3 regions of the Bacillus inaquosorum genome follow, and region 1 is predicted to be linked to each of the others. Evidence: predicted binding sites of a transcription regulator. Region 1 holds the regulator's gene; each other region holds the start of a gene.
What was found. Region 1 encodes LexA, which represses DNA repair genes until DNA is damaged. Its sites were predicted from a motif close to CGAACATATGTTCG; they were not measured.

Region 1 (4,549 bases):
GCGAGAGTGAAAGCAATCTTTGAAGCAAGTGCAATGATATGTTTCATTTGACCACCTAAATTGTTATTTTTGAGGAAACTCCTAGCAAGTAAGGCCATGTTTGTTACAGTCATTATTTTGAACAAACCGATTTTGTTTACACTGGTATTTTTTTCTGGCTGTATGGAACTTTCTTGGTAAAAGAACGTACATATGGATGATCAGCTTTCGAGGAGGAATGATTTGTGGAGATAAAAGGAATCAATCACTTGTTATTTTCAGTTTCTCATCTGGATACATCGATTGATTTTTATCAAAATGTGTTTGGTGCCAAGCTGCTGGTAAAGGGGAGAACAACAGCATATTTTGATTTAAATGGCATCTGGCTTGCACTTAATGAAGAACCTGACATTCCGAGAAATGACATTAAGGCGTCTTATACCCATATTGCTTTTACCATTGAAGAGCGGGAGTTTGAGGAAATGTCAGCAAAATTAAAAAGGCTTCAAGCCAATATTCTGCCTGGCAGAGAACGAGATGAACGCGATCGAAAATCGATTTATTTTACCGACCCTGACGGCCACAAATTTGAATTTCATACCGGAACCCTTCAAGATAGGCTTCGTTATTATAAACAGGAAAAAACGCATATGGAATTTTATGATTAAAACACACTCGAGATATCACACAGAACATATACATAAATCTCATGTATGGTAAAAATATGGTGAAGGGGGGATGAAGTTGAAAATAAAAATCTTGGCCTTATCGGCAGTTTTGATGTGTTTTTTTTGCATTGGCAGTACCCATGCGACAGCTTTAGATTTTGAGCACAAAACAGACTTTATTTTAAATGACAGTACAAAATCTTTTGTTTTGGAAAATATTAGTGATGTTCCGGCGATCGACTATTTTTTAGGCTATCAGTTTACGATCTTGGGGGCCAATACTTGCTCAGTTGAGATTAGACTTCAGCGGCTGGGGCTTACGGGGGATTATACTACGCTGAGCACGAAGCAATTCAGCGGCAGCTGGTTAGATTTTAGAGCTCAGGATAAGGTTTCTATTGACCCATTTCATCGATACCGTATATTTGCCGAAGAGCATTCAGAATACTGCACAAGTGTTCGGGTAAAGGGCAGTTATGGTATAGAATATTTTCATTTTGATTAAAGCTCACGACGATTAAGGAAGTGAGCTGTTTTTTAGTATATGTTGAACTAACTAAACTATGTACTAAATTTTCATAAAATTCAGTTGTCGCGCTCCTTAAATGAACATAAAGCCTTATCATTCCACGACCTCAGAAAATGAAACGTTTTTAAGAAGATAACGTCTAATGTTTTAAACAGACAACATTCATAAAAGTTTCCTAAAGGAAAGAAAATTTCTTGACTTCAACAATCTTTTGGTGGATAATTATGGTGTAAACATGATGTTCTTTTTCCTCCTATTCAGGCTCGCACCTAAAAGTTAGGGCGGGCCTGCTTTTTTTGAACAATAAACCCCCTCTCCATAAAGGAAGAGGGGGTTGTTTTATGCTTCTGATAGATCAATAGATTAATGGACGGTTCTGAACACGCCAATCACTTTCCCTAGAATGCTGACATTCTGCAAGATGATAGGTTCCATCGTTGGGTTTTCAGGCTGTAAGCGAATGTGAGTATCCTCTTTATAGAAACGTTTTACCGTAGCTTCATCATCTTCTGTCATCGCAACTACAATTTCCCCGTTGTTCGCTGTGTTTTGCTGTTTAACGATGACATAATCCTTATCGAGAATACCAGCGTCAATCATACTGTCTCCCATAATCTCCAGCATAAACACATGCTCGTCAGGGGGAACCATTCGGTCTGGAAGCGGAAAATATTCTTCAATATTTTCTACTGCTGTAATAGGAGATCCCGCCGTGACTTTCCCGATGACCGGCACATTAACGACCTGGCTTTGCGGAATGTCTACTTCTTCATCAAGAATTTCTATAGCTCTTGGTTTTGTCGGATCCCGTCTGATCAGCCCTTTTGTTTCCAAACGGGCCAAGTGACCGTGGACAGTTGAACTGGAAGCAAGCCCGACAGCCTCTCCGATCTCTCTCACGGAAGGCGGATATCCTTTTGATTTAACCTCTGCTTTAATAAAACGGAGGATATCAAGTTGCCTTTTTGATAGCTTCGTCATTTTTTGCACCTCAAAACGTCGATTTTAAGAAGATTATAGCATGATTTTCCTTACAGTACAAACATAGGTTCGAAAAAACAATTGACAGAAACGTGTGTTCGTATATACTGAAATTATAAAAAGGCGAACAAACATTCCTGTTGGAGGTTATGATCATGAGTAAAGAATCTATTATTTTTGTCGGTCTGTTCACAGTGATTTTGAGCGCGGTTATCCTTTTGCTGTCATATACAAGCAGCGGCCAGGAGCTTAATCAGTATGTTAAAATAGAAGTTCAGCAAGGCGATACATTATGGTCAATTGCTGATCAGGTAGCAGATAAAAAAAAGATAAACAAAAGTGAATTTATTGAATGGGTAGCTGATAACAATCATCTTCAGACGTCTGATATCCAGCCGGGAGATGAATTGGTGATTCCGTTGAAAAAGAAGCATCAGGATGCATATGAATTGGCAACTGTAAGATAGAGAGGATAGATAGAAAAAATGAAAGCACTCATTTATGCCCGCGTAAGTACAAATAAAGAACAGCAGGAGACTTCATTAAAGCGGCAGGAGGAGGAGCTTACAGCGATTGCAGCCGAGAACGGCCTGGAAGTCGTCAAAGTGATTTCTGAAAAAGCCAGCGGATATGAAATGGACCGGGACGGTGTATTTGAGCTGCTTGATGAGATCAAGAATTCGGGAATTGATGTTATTTTGGTTCAGGATGAGACTAGGCTTGGACGGGGAAATGCAAAAATCGCACTGCTTCATTGTATCTACAGAGAAGGTGTGAAAGTCTATACAACAGCTCACAGAGGTGAACTGGAGTTATCGGAGGCTGACTCGATGGTGCTGGAGATCGTCAGCATTGTGGAAGAGTACCAGCGGAAAATTCACAACATGAAAATCAAGCGGGGAATGAAGCGTGCAGTAAAAAACGGGTTTAAACCGCAAAAAAACCTGAAAAACCAACATGAAAACAGCGGAAAAGAAAGAATAGAGGTACCAATCTCAGAGATCGTCCGCCTAAGAGCGAATAAACTGACGTTCGCAGAAATCGCGGCTACGCTAAGAGGGTTTGGCTATGATGTGTCTAAAGCGACCGTCCACCGGCGGTTTCAGGAATACATAGAGAATGAAGAGACAGCCGAGTGAATCAGTTGTAAAACTCTTTTTGATCTAGTACTATATAGACAAAATGCAATAAAGGAGTTTAACATGATTTCAAACGCAAAAATTGCAAGAATTAATGAACTTGCTGCCAAAGCCAAAGCTGGCGTTATTACAGAAGAAGAAAAAGCCGAACAGCAAAAGCTCCGTCAAGAGTACCTGAAAGGGTTTCGCTCTTCTATGAAAAACACTTTAAAAAGTGTGAAAATCATTGACCCAGAAGGCAATGATGTTACACCAGAAAAACTAAAAAGAGAACAAAGAAATAACAAACTTCACTAATATAAGAGGAATACGGAAATATCGTATTCCTCTTTTGTATATACTATAAGCAAAACTTTTATGTGACAAAATTCAACAAGTTTCTCTCAAATTTAAGCTGAAACAGTTGAGAAAAAGTCGTCAGACATTTATGATGTAAGGGTACAACACATAAGGAAGGGGATTTTTATGGATACAATTGAAAAGAAATCAGTTGCTACCATTCGCACACTGTCAATAGACGCTATTGAAAAAGCAAATTCTGGTCACCCAGGGATGCCAATGGGGACCGCTCCAATGGCATACACACTGTGGACAAAATTTATGAACGTAAGTCCGGCAAACCCTGGCTGGTTTAACCGTGACCGTTTTGTTTTATCTGCTGGACACGGATCAGCACTTTTATACAGCATGCTTCATTTAAGCGGGTTTGATCTTAGCATCGAAGATCTTAAGGGATTCCGCCAATGGGGCAGCAAAACACCTGGACACCCGGAATTTGGACATACTGCCGGTGTTGATGCAACAACAGGTCCGCTTGGCCAAGGAATTGCCATGGCGGTCGGAATGGCTATTGCTGAACGCCATTTAGCGGAAACTTACAACCGTGATTCATTTAACGTAGTCGATCATTATACATACAGTATTTGCGGTGATGGTGATTTAATGGAAGGTATTTCTTCTGAAGCCGCTTCACTCGCAGGCCATCTTCAGCTTGGCCGTCTGATCGTATTATACGATTCTAATGACATCTCTCTCGATGGAGATCTTGACCGTTCATTCTCTGAAAACGTGAAACAGCGTTTTGAGGCCATGAATTGGGAAGTTCTTTATGTTGAGGATGGAAACAACATTGAAGAATTAACAGCGGCTATTGAAAAAGCACGCCAAAATGAAAAGAAACCTACATTAATTGAAGTGAAAACGACAATCGGTTTTGGTTCACCTAACCGTGCCGGCACATCCGGTGTTCACGG
Region 2 (4,549 bases), 530 kb from region 1:
GAAGGCGGGGGTAATCTCACTAGCACCGAGCAGCCGCTTCACTTTTCGTTCTGCCATACAGCTGCACATCGTCCAGACTTCCAGGCCGTTCTGGCGGATGAGATAGCCTCCCTGATCCTTGCATCGCGGGCAATCATACCGGCTTGCGTCTGATTCGGCCGGTTTGTCCGCCAGTAATGGACGTCTCCCTTTTCTCAGCTCGTCCAAAATTTGCTCGATTGTTCGTTTTGTCATTTTTTTTCATCCTCTCATGTTGAATTGCGGCATTCTTTTTGGCCTGCTGCGCGAAAAATCGGTCTTCAATGAATTTCGAGCAGTAGCGAAAGGCCTTGATTGTTTCTGAAGCGGCGGTTCGGCGGTTTTCAAAGGCTTGAAAGCATTCCTCAAGCCATTTGATTGTTTGCGTCACAGGAACGCCGATGGCGACAATACGGGCGATGGCTTGATAATCTCTTGAGGAAGGATACACGGTGCGTCCTTCTTGAGCCGACCGTAATTGTGTAAAACGCTTCGCAATGTGATCCACTGCATCATCAGCAGCAGTATATGTGTTTGTTTTATCTTTATCTGAACGGACGTCTGTGTCCGGTGCCTGCGGCGAAAATGGCCGTTCCTTTATGCTCTGGTGTGCAGTTTTGTCCGATCTGAAGCTGAATTTTTTGGAATGCTTTACTGAAATCATCAGTCCGTATGGCGCACGGACAGCCTTTATGTACTCATGAGTTTCGAGAAGCTCCAGCCATCTTCTGACGGTTTTTTCACTCACACCGAATACAGCCGCCATTTCTCTCGCTTTTAATGGCTTATGGCCGAGCACGATTCCCCAGCTTACTCCGTCTTTTTCAATTTCTTTTGTTGTAGAGCTGATGAACCAGAGAAACAGCCATAGCGCCGGACCGATTTTGTCATAATGTTCTGAATTCAATAATCCTGAATAGGTAGGAAAAGGATAGCTTTTATCGACTTTCATTGTATGCCGCTTCTCCTTTTAACTTCATGTATGTTAGAAACTGTTCTTGCGTTTCAAAGTGGAACACCGGAAGGCCGCATGCCGTAAACGAGATGGTGCCGCCGGATTGTCCGAGATGGCGCTGATCTATGGGATTTTTACTAAAAACAATTTGGATCGGATACATGTAATCACTCTCCTAATCTTTTTTGATACATTTCGTATCAACTGTTACCAAGTATAAACGATACAATCTGTATCATCAAGTTATTTTTGATACTTTTTTTATCATAACTTTATTTTGATACATATTGTATCTATAATCATAAGTAACTTAGGGAGTTTAAAAAAGAGAGGTCATAGTATGATAGGCAGCAGATTGAAGAGTCTCAGAGGGAAAAGGACACAGGAAGAAATCGCATCTCACATCGGTGTGTCACGGGCACGATATTCCCACTATGAAAACGGGCGAAGCGAACCTGATTACGACACACTCCAAAAGCTGGCTGAATACTTTCAAGTAACGACTGATTACTTATTAACAGGGAAAGACAAAAAATCCGAGGACGATATGTTCTCAGATCCGGACTTGCAGCTTGCATACCGTGATATGCAGGATTTTTCCCCAGAAAGCAAACAGCAGGCCATCGAATTTATCAACTATTTAAAAGAAAAAGAGAAGAACCGCAAACCGAAAAATTAATAAACATTTCTCTGTTCTCTAAAACATATAAAAAATAGACCGATATAAAGAAAAAAGTGTTTATTTTTTAAAGAAAAGGGAAAGATTTCAACACACTTTCCAGTCCTATACGGGCTTTTCTTTCTCACTAAAAACAGAACACACGTTCGAAAGGGAGTATTCAATTGGGCGATTACTTATCACATTTGGAGGAATACGTTAAAAATTTATACAGCCGGCTGGGCATCACCTCTCCCCATCACATTGACATGCTGAAAATCGCACAGGACCTGGATATTTGGGTTCATTTTGAGGATATGGGAAGCATGATGGTCAAATACGACGGCATGTACAGTATCGTATTGAACCAAAAAAAATCACGGGAAGAGCAATGGGAAGATTTTGGCCATGAACTGTGCCACGTGTTAAAGCATGCAGGCAACCATTTTCAGATGAACAAGCTCTTCAGGGAACTGCAGGAATTTCAAGCGAATCAATTTATGTACCACTTCTGTGTGCCAACCTTTATGCTGTTGCAGATGGAACTGCCGCAATGGAGAAGCCAGGCGCTTGCCACAATCGCGACGGTATTCCGGGTAACAAAGGAATTTGCTGAAAAAAGGCTTGAAATGTTTGAACGGCGTAAAGCAGGTATTCAATTTCAGAAGCGGCTCGCTTACTTATTATCACATAAGCGGCCAAATGCGTACGAGGAAGTCGATCAGCAGCACTTGCAGGTCGCTGAAGAAAAAGCGTTATATCAAATCGGCAAATACAGCTGATCAAAAACGGGCTGGGGACATTTGCCCTCAGCCCGGCATAGATATTAATATTTCGACATCGGAGGCATGGTATTCTGCAGCCACATTGGCGCCGGTTTAAGATGAGGCGCAGATGCGAACGCAATCGGAGCCGGGATATACCTGAACTCACCCCGGCCGTCAAAGGCTTCGCCATGAGCCCATCTTCCTTGTGAGCTCTCATCCCCTCTGGAAAAGTTAAACAGGTCATAGGCCACTTCCCGCTTTTCGAGCTCACGCGGGAACGTCGTTGGAACGACAATATCGCGTTCTCTTTCTTCCAGCTCTTTAATGGCTGCATACCACATATTTTGATGATAAGTATCCCTTGCAATCAAAAATGACAGCATATCTCTTACCCCGGGATCATCAGTCATGGCATAAAGCCGTGTCACCTGAAGGCGCCCTTGGGCTTCCGCATTTAAGTTTGCGCGAAAATCAGCCAACAGATTTCCGCTCGATATAATGTATTTTGCATTCCACGGATAGCCCTCACTATCTGATGCCATCGCACCCAAGCCGGACACAATAGCGTGCTGAGGATTCATCCCTGACATTACTGCTGCAATAGCGGGATTGCTTTTATAAGCATCCTCCTGTACATCAGCGGGTGCATTATCCAGAAGCCTGGAAATCATCGTAGCCAGCATTTCCACGTGCCCGATCTCTTCCGTTCCCACATCACATAACAAATCTTTATACTTGGCGTCCGCCCTGCAGTTAAACCCCTGAAACAAATATTGCATCATGACACTGATCTCGCCAAATTGGCCGCCCAGCACCTCTTGAAGTTTTTTCGCATAAACCGGATCGGGATGAGCTGGCTTTGCCTGATATTGAAGCTCTTTAATATGATAAAACATATTCATTCCTCCCTGCACTATCGCACAACCCCAGCGTATGAAGGAATAGGCCGATCGTGCAGGTCCGTTTCATTCAATCATAAAAACCAAGCTTAACAGCTTCCACATATCGACAAAACAAATCGTTTTGTGTGTAACTTTCATCACGGCAGCCAAAATTGCGGAACAATGCTTTTCGCTGTGCCGTACTTACTTCCAATTGCAGTCCCATTTCCCTTTTCGTCCGATTGACAATATTTTTCGGATGCACACCTGCCAGCCGGTCTTTCTCACTCGTGAGCTCGGCACTGAAGCCCGCTTCAATCAGCCGCTCACAAATGAGCTTGGCTTTTTTACGATCCGCGCCTCCGACCAATGTATGCGGTGTTTTTGGATCATGATACCCATGAAATGCTAATGCATAATGGTGGGCGTTCACTTTTTCTAAAGCCAGCGGCTCGTCAAAACGAGTGCTTGTCAGGTGCAAGGAACGGTTGTTTCGCTTCTTTACACCTTCAAACAAATAAATGGAACATTGTTCGGAAAATGCCCGCACCAGCTCACTGACGCCAGGTTCAATTCTGCCGCCGTGAGGACCGAGGACGATATGTTCACTTCCGTTTTTTTCTTCATAAATAATCCGGTACTCTGATTCAGAAGCAGAAAGGGCTGCAAAGCTGTCATACATATCTTTCATTTTGAACGCTCTCCTTTACCAGTCAGCACCAGTGTACTCTACTCATCTATGAATGAAAACCTTTTTATAGTATGATTTGATAGAATACGTATCAGGAGGTATATCATGGGATTTATTGATGGATTACTTGGCAATGCGTCAACACTGTCAACGGCTGCGGCGAAAGAAGAGGTGGCTCATATTTTACTGGAGGGTGAGAATGTTGATGCCGCGTTTAAGCTGGTTCGCGATTTAATTGTCTTTACTGAGAAGCGGCTTATTCTTGTAGATAAGCAGGGCATCACAGGCAAGAAAACGGAATTTCAATCGATTCCGTACAAAAGCATTTCCAGATTCAGTGTGGAAACCGCCGGCCGCTTTGACCTTGATTCAGAGCTGAAAATTTGGATTTCCGGCGCGGAACTTCCCGCTGTCTCAAAGCAGTTTAAAAAAGATGAAAGCATTTATGATATTCAAAAAGTGCTTGCTGCAGTTTGTATGTAATATGTAAGATGAAAACGGAAGCTGGGCAGCTTCCGTTTTATTGATTACAGCTTTTCCTCGATTTTCACTTTTGTTTTCGGACCGTAAATCCCATCT
Region 3 (4,549 bases), 210 kb from region 1:
TTTTTGAAAATTATAAGAAAACTTGTTCATAAATTATAGAAAAAAAACCTCTATTACCTATCAATAAACAGAATTGGTTGTAACACACCAAACAAATTGACCATTCTGGATTTATTTTGAATTAATAATGATAAAAATTTAATTAAATTTTTAATAATGATAGATATAAAAAAGTACCTTCTATCGTAAGAAGGTACTTTTCTTATGTTCAAACACTAACCTTTTTATACTTTTGAATAAATTGATGAGCTCCATTTAAAAAAACTAGAAAACGCTTATTTGTAGTTTCAATAACAATTCTATCTGGTTGAGCATATGGCATACCAATTTTATAATCGATATTATCTGCAACTCCATACTTGTCTGACTCTTTAATACTAACTATTTGATTAATTGGAATTTCTGTTTTAGATAAACCAAATTTTAAGACTAAGCATTTTTCATCAAAACTATAACGTGTATTTAGGAAAACAGTAAAAATAAAGAAAAGTGCTAATAAAATGATTATCATAACTACATATTCCATATAATCACTCTTTCTTATGTTTTTATATAATTTTACCATGTTTTTTAACTTTTTAAAACAAAAAAACTTTAAGAGATGTGTTATATAAGTTTAAATTTATCTTAACTTTTATGTCCCCCAGTAAGCCCTGCTCTGTGAAGCGCAGTACCTGAAGGTGTATAAGAAACTGCTCTCAGAATCGCTTTCGATCCATACTTGCTTCTAATCCCATCCATTACAAACCCGAGTCTCCTTCTCTTTTCATTATTCACTTCAAACAGGCTTAACTGCTGATTAACATCATCCTCAATATTTGATAACGTAACTGAAATACTTCTCACTGTTTTACCTGAGTAAAACTTATTAAAGAGCATCAATTTATAAATATCCATTGTGATATTTGTGGGAAGCTCAATTGTTTTGGATCGATGAAACCCACCACCAAGCTCATCCTTGCTGTATCCAATTCCCAGGCTTATTGTTCGACCTGCTTTGTTATGTGTACGTGCCCTTCTTGCGACTTCCTCACAAATCTCCAAAAGAACAGCCTTAATCTCTTCTCTCCTTGTATAATCCCTCAGTAAAATCTGACTCTTACCAAAACTAATCTGACCCTGCATCAACAGAGCGCCTATTTCAGATAAATCTATTCCATGCGCATGATAATACAACTGGTTTCCCATTATTCCGAACTTCTTCTCAAGCAACTCTAATGGAAATTTAGCTAACTGACCTACAGTCGATATTCCCATCCGATTTAGGTTTCTTTCCATCCTCCCTCCTATCCCCCACATTTTAGACAAAGGTCGAACCTTCCAGAGTTTATTTGGCACATCTTCATATCTCCAACGTGCAATACCACTCTTTGTTTTCTTACTCTCCAGGTCAAGTGCAAGCTTACTAAGCAACATATTGTCCCCGATGCCTACTGTACACATCAAACCAAACTCTCTCCACATGCTGCTTTGAATTGCTTTGGCCATTTCTTCAGGATCTTCTTTTCCTACATCTAAAAAAGATTCATCAATTGAATAGGTATGTACACATTTTTCAGGAACAAACCTGTAAAACAGCTTTGTAATCTCAGTCGAAACTCTGATGAAAAGCTTCATTTGCGGATTTACAATGTGTATTCTTGGATCTTCAGGTATCTCAAATAGTCTCGATCCTGTTTTGATTCCAAAATCTTTTTTAAGTGCAGGAGATGCAGCTAACACTACACTTCCCTGTCTCTCCGTATTTCCTACAACAGCAAGATAACATGTTAAAGGGTTAAGCCCCATTGTTACAGCCGATACAGAAGCATAAAACGATTTCATATCGACACAAAGTATATTCTTTCGTGGAAATTGTGAGTAATCAATCATTGTATGTAACTCCTATGATGTTATTCATGTTGATATAAACTGTATTATCGTTCTGGTCTTTTACGTGAAGCTTTTGTTGTTCAAAATTAATGTAATGTACTCTGCCGGTAACATTTTCAACGAATCCGTTATTAAAGAGCTTGAATTTCAATTCTTTATTAAATTCAAGTGCCTCAGAGACGAGAAGATCCATCTCTTCAATTTGTTGGTCATCTAAGGATGGCTTTTCAATTTTTGATACATCAATCAAATCTTGTTTAAGTTGTGTTAAATGTTCTGGAAGCATCATTGATGTCCATTTGATTGTTCCTCGATCCCTAAGCATATCGACTCACTCCTTTATTGATCTAATATCAACAGAACAAATGTTCGATGTAAATGTTGGTAATAAATAAAACCCCCTTATAAAAGGAGGTTAATTAGGAGCAAATCAAGTTGCCATATTACTTTGGTTTCATTGAAAGAAATGTACGACAAAATGCTGTCAAAGTTATCGCAACGCTTCGCTTCTACGATCATCCTCTAATCAAAGTTGCAATAGATTTAGTTAGAATTCCAGATATAAAACATACAACTGTCATGATAGTCACCCAGATTAAAAAAGTTGGCTCTAACCCTATTTCAATTAGCATAAAAACTAAAGAGAGAACAAATATAACTAAAGTTGTTACCCATACTCTTTTGAAAATAAAGTATCCTATTATCCCTAAGATAAATGATACAGTCAGCAGTACAAGTAGTATTAAAAATGCAGGACCCCAAATGAGATATCCTCCTAATCTTATTCATTATGCAATAATTCAAACGTGCAATTTCCCATTCTTTTTTCGCTTTTAATGGTGTTGTATTAACCTTTTTCCCTGATTTTAAATCATAGGAGGTTATTTCTCCTAAGACATTCTCTTTTTGCATGTCAAACCCTTTAATAAGGACGTACATGTTACTATCATCAAATTTAATATCATTCAATAACATTTCACTATTGCCTGCATAGAATTTGAAAGATTTTTTCTTATTTATATTTAGTTTTTCATCAAAAAAGCTAACTTTTCCATTGCATGAGACAGCAACGATCTCATCATTTATTCTCTTTAATTTTGTTGGGATGAATCCATTCTCCATTACAACTTCTTTTTTGTTTTTAATGTCTCCTTATCAATCAATAGTATTTTTGAAGCTTCTTTTTCATTTACATTATCATTAATAGCTAATTAAATGTTCTTTCATCAAAAGTTTGGAATGCATCTTTATCATCTGTAAAATAAACAGTTTTATTTGGAATGGATGCCTTCTTTTCCTGTTTGTTCGTTTTTGGATTAATTGAGATAATGGACATATTCTCTTCATCACTCGTAATTGCGTAAATTTTATTATCTAGAACTTGTGCTGAAACAATCTCTCCATCAAGTTTAATTTGGTTTTTCTTTTGTTTGTCATCTTTCCAATAAACCAATTCACCTTGTAATCCTGAGTCAGTGTACCCAACGTTTATATCATGTAACACATAGTTCTCTGAAATGTTAATGAAAAAAGCTCCTTCATCTTCGGTTGCTTTAGATAAGCTTTTATCATTAAATTTCTTAATACGTCCAGTTTTGTTATTGATCATAAAATGGTTATTGCTTCTGTTTGAAGAAAAAAACGTATCATCTTTATTGGATGATGATGTGCTAAGATTAATTCCGTCCTTTATCATGATACTATCCTCTACTGATCCATCATCTTTATATATTGCTAACTCAGAACCTCTGTCTAATGTGTGTGAAAATCCAACTATAAAATCTCCTTTACTTATATTTTTTAATCCAGTTTTATTGTTGTTCCTTTCTGTCTTATTCCCTGTCGGTTGTAAATCACAAGAGCATGTGACTATAAGAATACTCATCAGAATAAAAAGGGCCTTTAGTCTTTTCATTTTTTCCTCCTTATGAAGCAACAAAACAATCGGTTTTAATCCGATTGTTTTGGCTTTTTCTGATTTGTTTAAATCATCATTTCTGTGGTGAAATATTACCGTATTGTCTGATTTGACTAATTCCATTGGACTAACAACAGTGTCCCATTTAATATTGTCAATGTCGTGTCCTTGGTTTTTCCAAGAACGCCATGCTAGTTGAGAGCAGTAGAATTTTTTTGTTGTTTTTTTGTCAAAGAAGTTTTTATTATATTTCTTTTTGGCGTCAGCCTGTTTCTCTGCATATTTTGCAGCATTTATATATTTATCATTATTTGATTTTCTAACCCATAGCCCATAAACTTTCTTTTTGCTTCCCCAGTTATTAGTATATCTACGAACTCCATCTTGTTTAATTGGGCTCCAATCTTTATGCCAGGCTTCAACTGTTTTTGCTTTATTTCTAGATACAATAGCGGCATGTCCTACACCAATAGACTAGCTACCAGAGTTAACCTCATAACTAACTAAGACATCTCCTTTGGTGCCCAATGACCCTGAGACTTTGTTTTCTGGTTGATATTCAGGTTCGTTCCACTTGTGTAAAACTTCATCAATTTCACCGGATTCTTTCAATTTTTTTATTTCTTCTTGTGACTCATTGTATAAGTCATCTGCATGTTTTTGTACAAATTGATATTCTTCCTTGCTCATTTCATAAAACTTATTAATCTGCTCATCGGTCAAGCCTTCTGCTTTTAACTCTTGGATTTCAGTTTGAAC

Region 2: the regulator LexA is predicted to act here: its motif matches at 1,788-1,801, upstream of M1M80_RS06965 (ImmA/IrrE family metallo-endopeptidase).
Region 3: the regulator LexA is predicted to act here: its motif matches at 2,231-2,244, upstream of M1M80_RS10570 (YolD-like family protein).

Annotation. Positions count from the first base shown of each region.
Region 1 covers NZ_CP096592.1:1,961,742-1,966,290, forward strand. The annotation lists gene M1M80_RS09785 (YndM family protein) at 1-47, opposite strand, end outside; gene fosM (FosM family fosfomycin resistance protein) at 225-647, shown strand; gene M1M80_RS09795 (hypothetical protein) at 718-1,152, shown strand; gene lexA (transcriptional repressor LexA) at 1,540-2,157, opposite strand; gene yneA (cell division suppressor protein YneA) at 2,307-2,624, shown strand; gene M1M80_RS09810 (YneB family resolvase-like protein) at 2,643-3,296, shown strand; gene M1M80_RS09815 (DUF896 domain-containing protein) at 3,360-3,593, shown strand; gene tkt (transketolase) at 3,762-4,549, shown strand, end outside.
Region 2 covers NZ_CP096592.1:1,427,515-1,432,063, reverse strand. The annotation lists gene M1M80_RS06985 (ATP-binding protein) at 1-234, opposite strand, end outside; gene M1M80_RS06980 (hypothetical protein) at 134-970, opposite strand; gene M1M80_RS06975 (hypothetical protein) at 957-1,136, opposite strand; gene xre (HTH-type transcriptional regulator Xre) at 1,314-1,652, shown strand; gene M1M80_RS06965 (ImmA/IrrE family metallo-endopeptidase) at 1,817-2,413, shown strand; gene M1M80_RS06960 (manganese catalase) at 2,458-3,294, opposite strand; gene M1M80_RS06955 (poly-gamma-glutamate hydrolase family protein) at 3,368-3,970, opposite strand; gene M1M80_RS06950 (PH domain-containing protein) at 4,076-4,453, shown strand; gene M1M80_RS06945 (N-acetylmuramoyl-L-alanine amidase) at 4,498-4,549, opposite strand, start outside.
Region 3 covers NZ_CP096592.1:2,167,299-2,171,847, forward strand. The annotation lists gene sunI (sublancin immunity protein SunI) at 209-526, opposite strand; gene M1M80_RS10565 (Y-family DNA polymerase) at 628-1,872, opposite strand; gene M1M80_RS10570 (YolD-like family protein) at 1,865-2,197, opposite strand; gene M1M80_RS21695 (hypothetical protein) at 2,308-2,709, shown strand; gene M1M80_RS10580 (hypothetical protein) at 3,080-3,913, opposite strand; gene M1M80_RS10585 (hypothetical protein) at 4,265-4,513, opposite strand.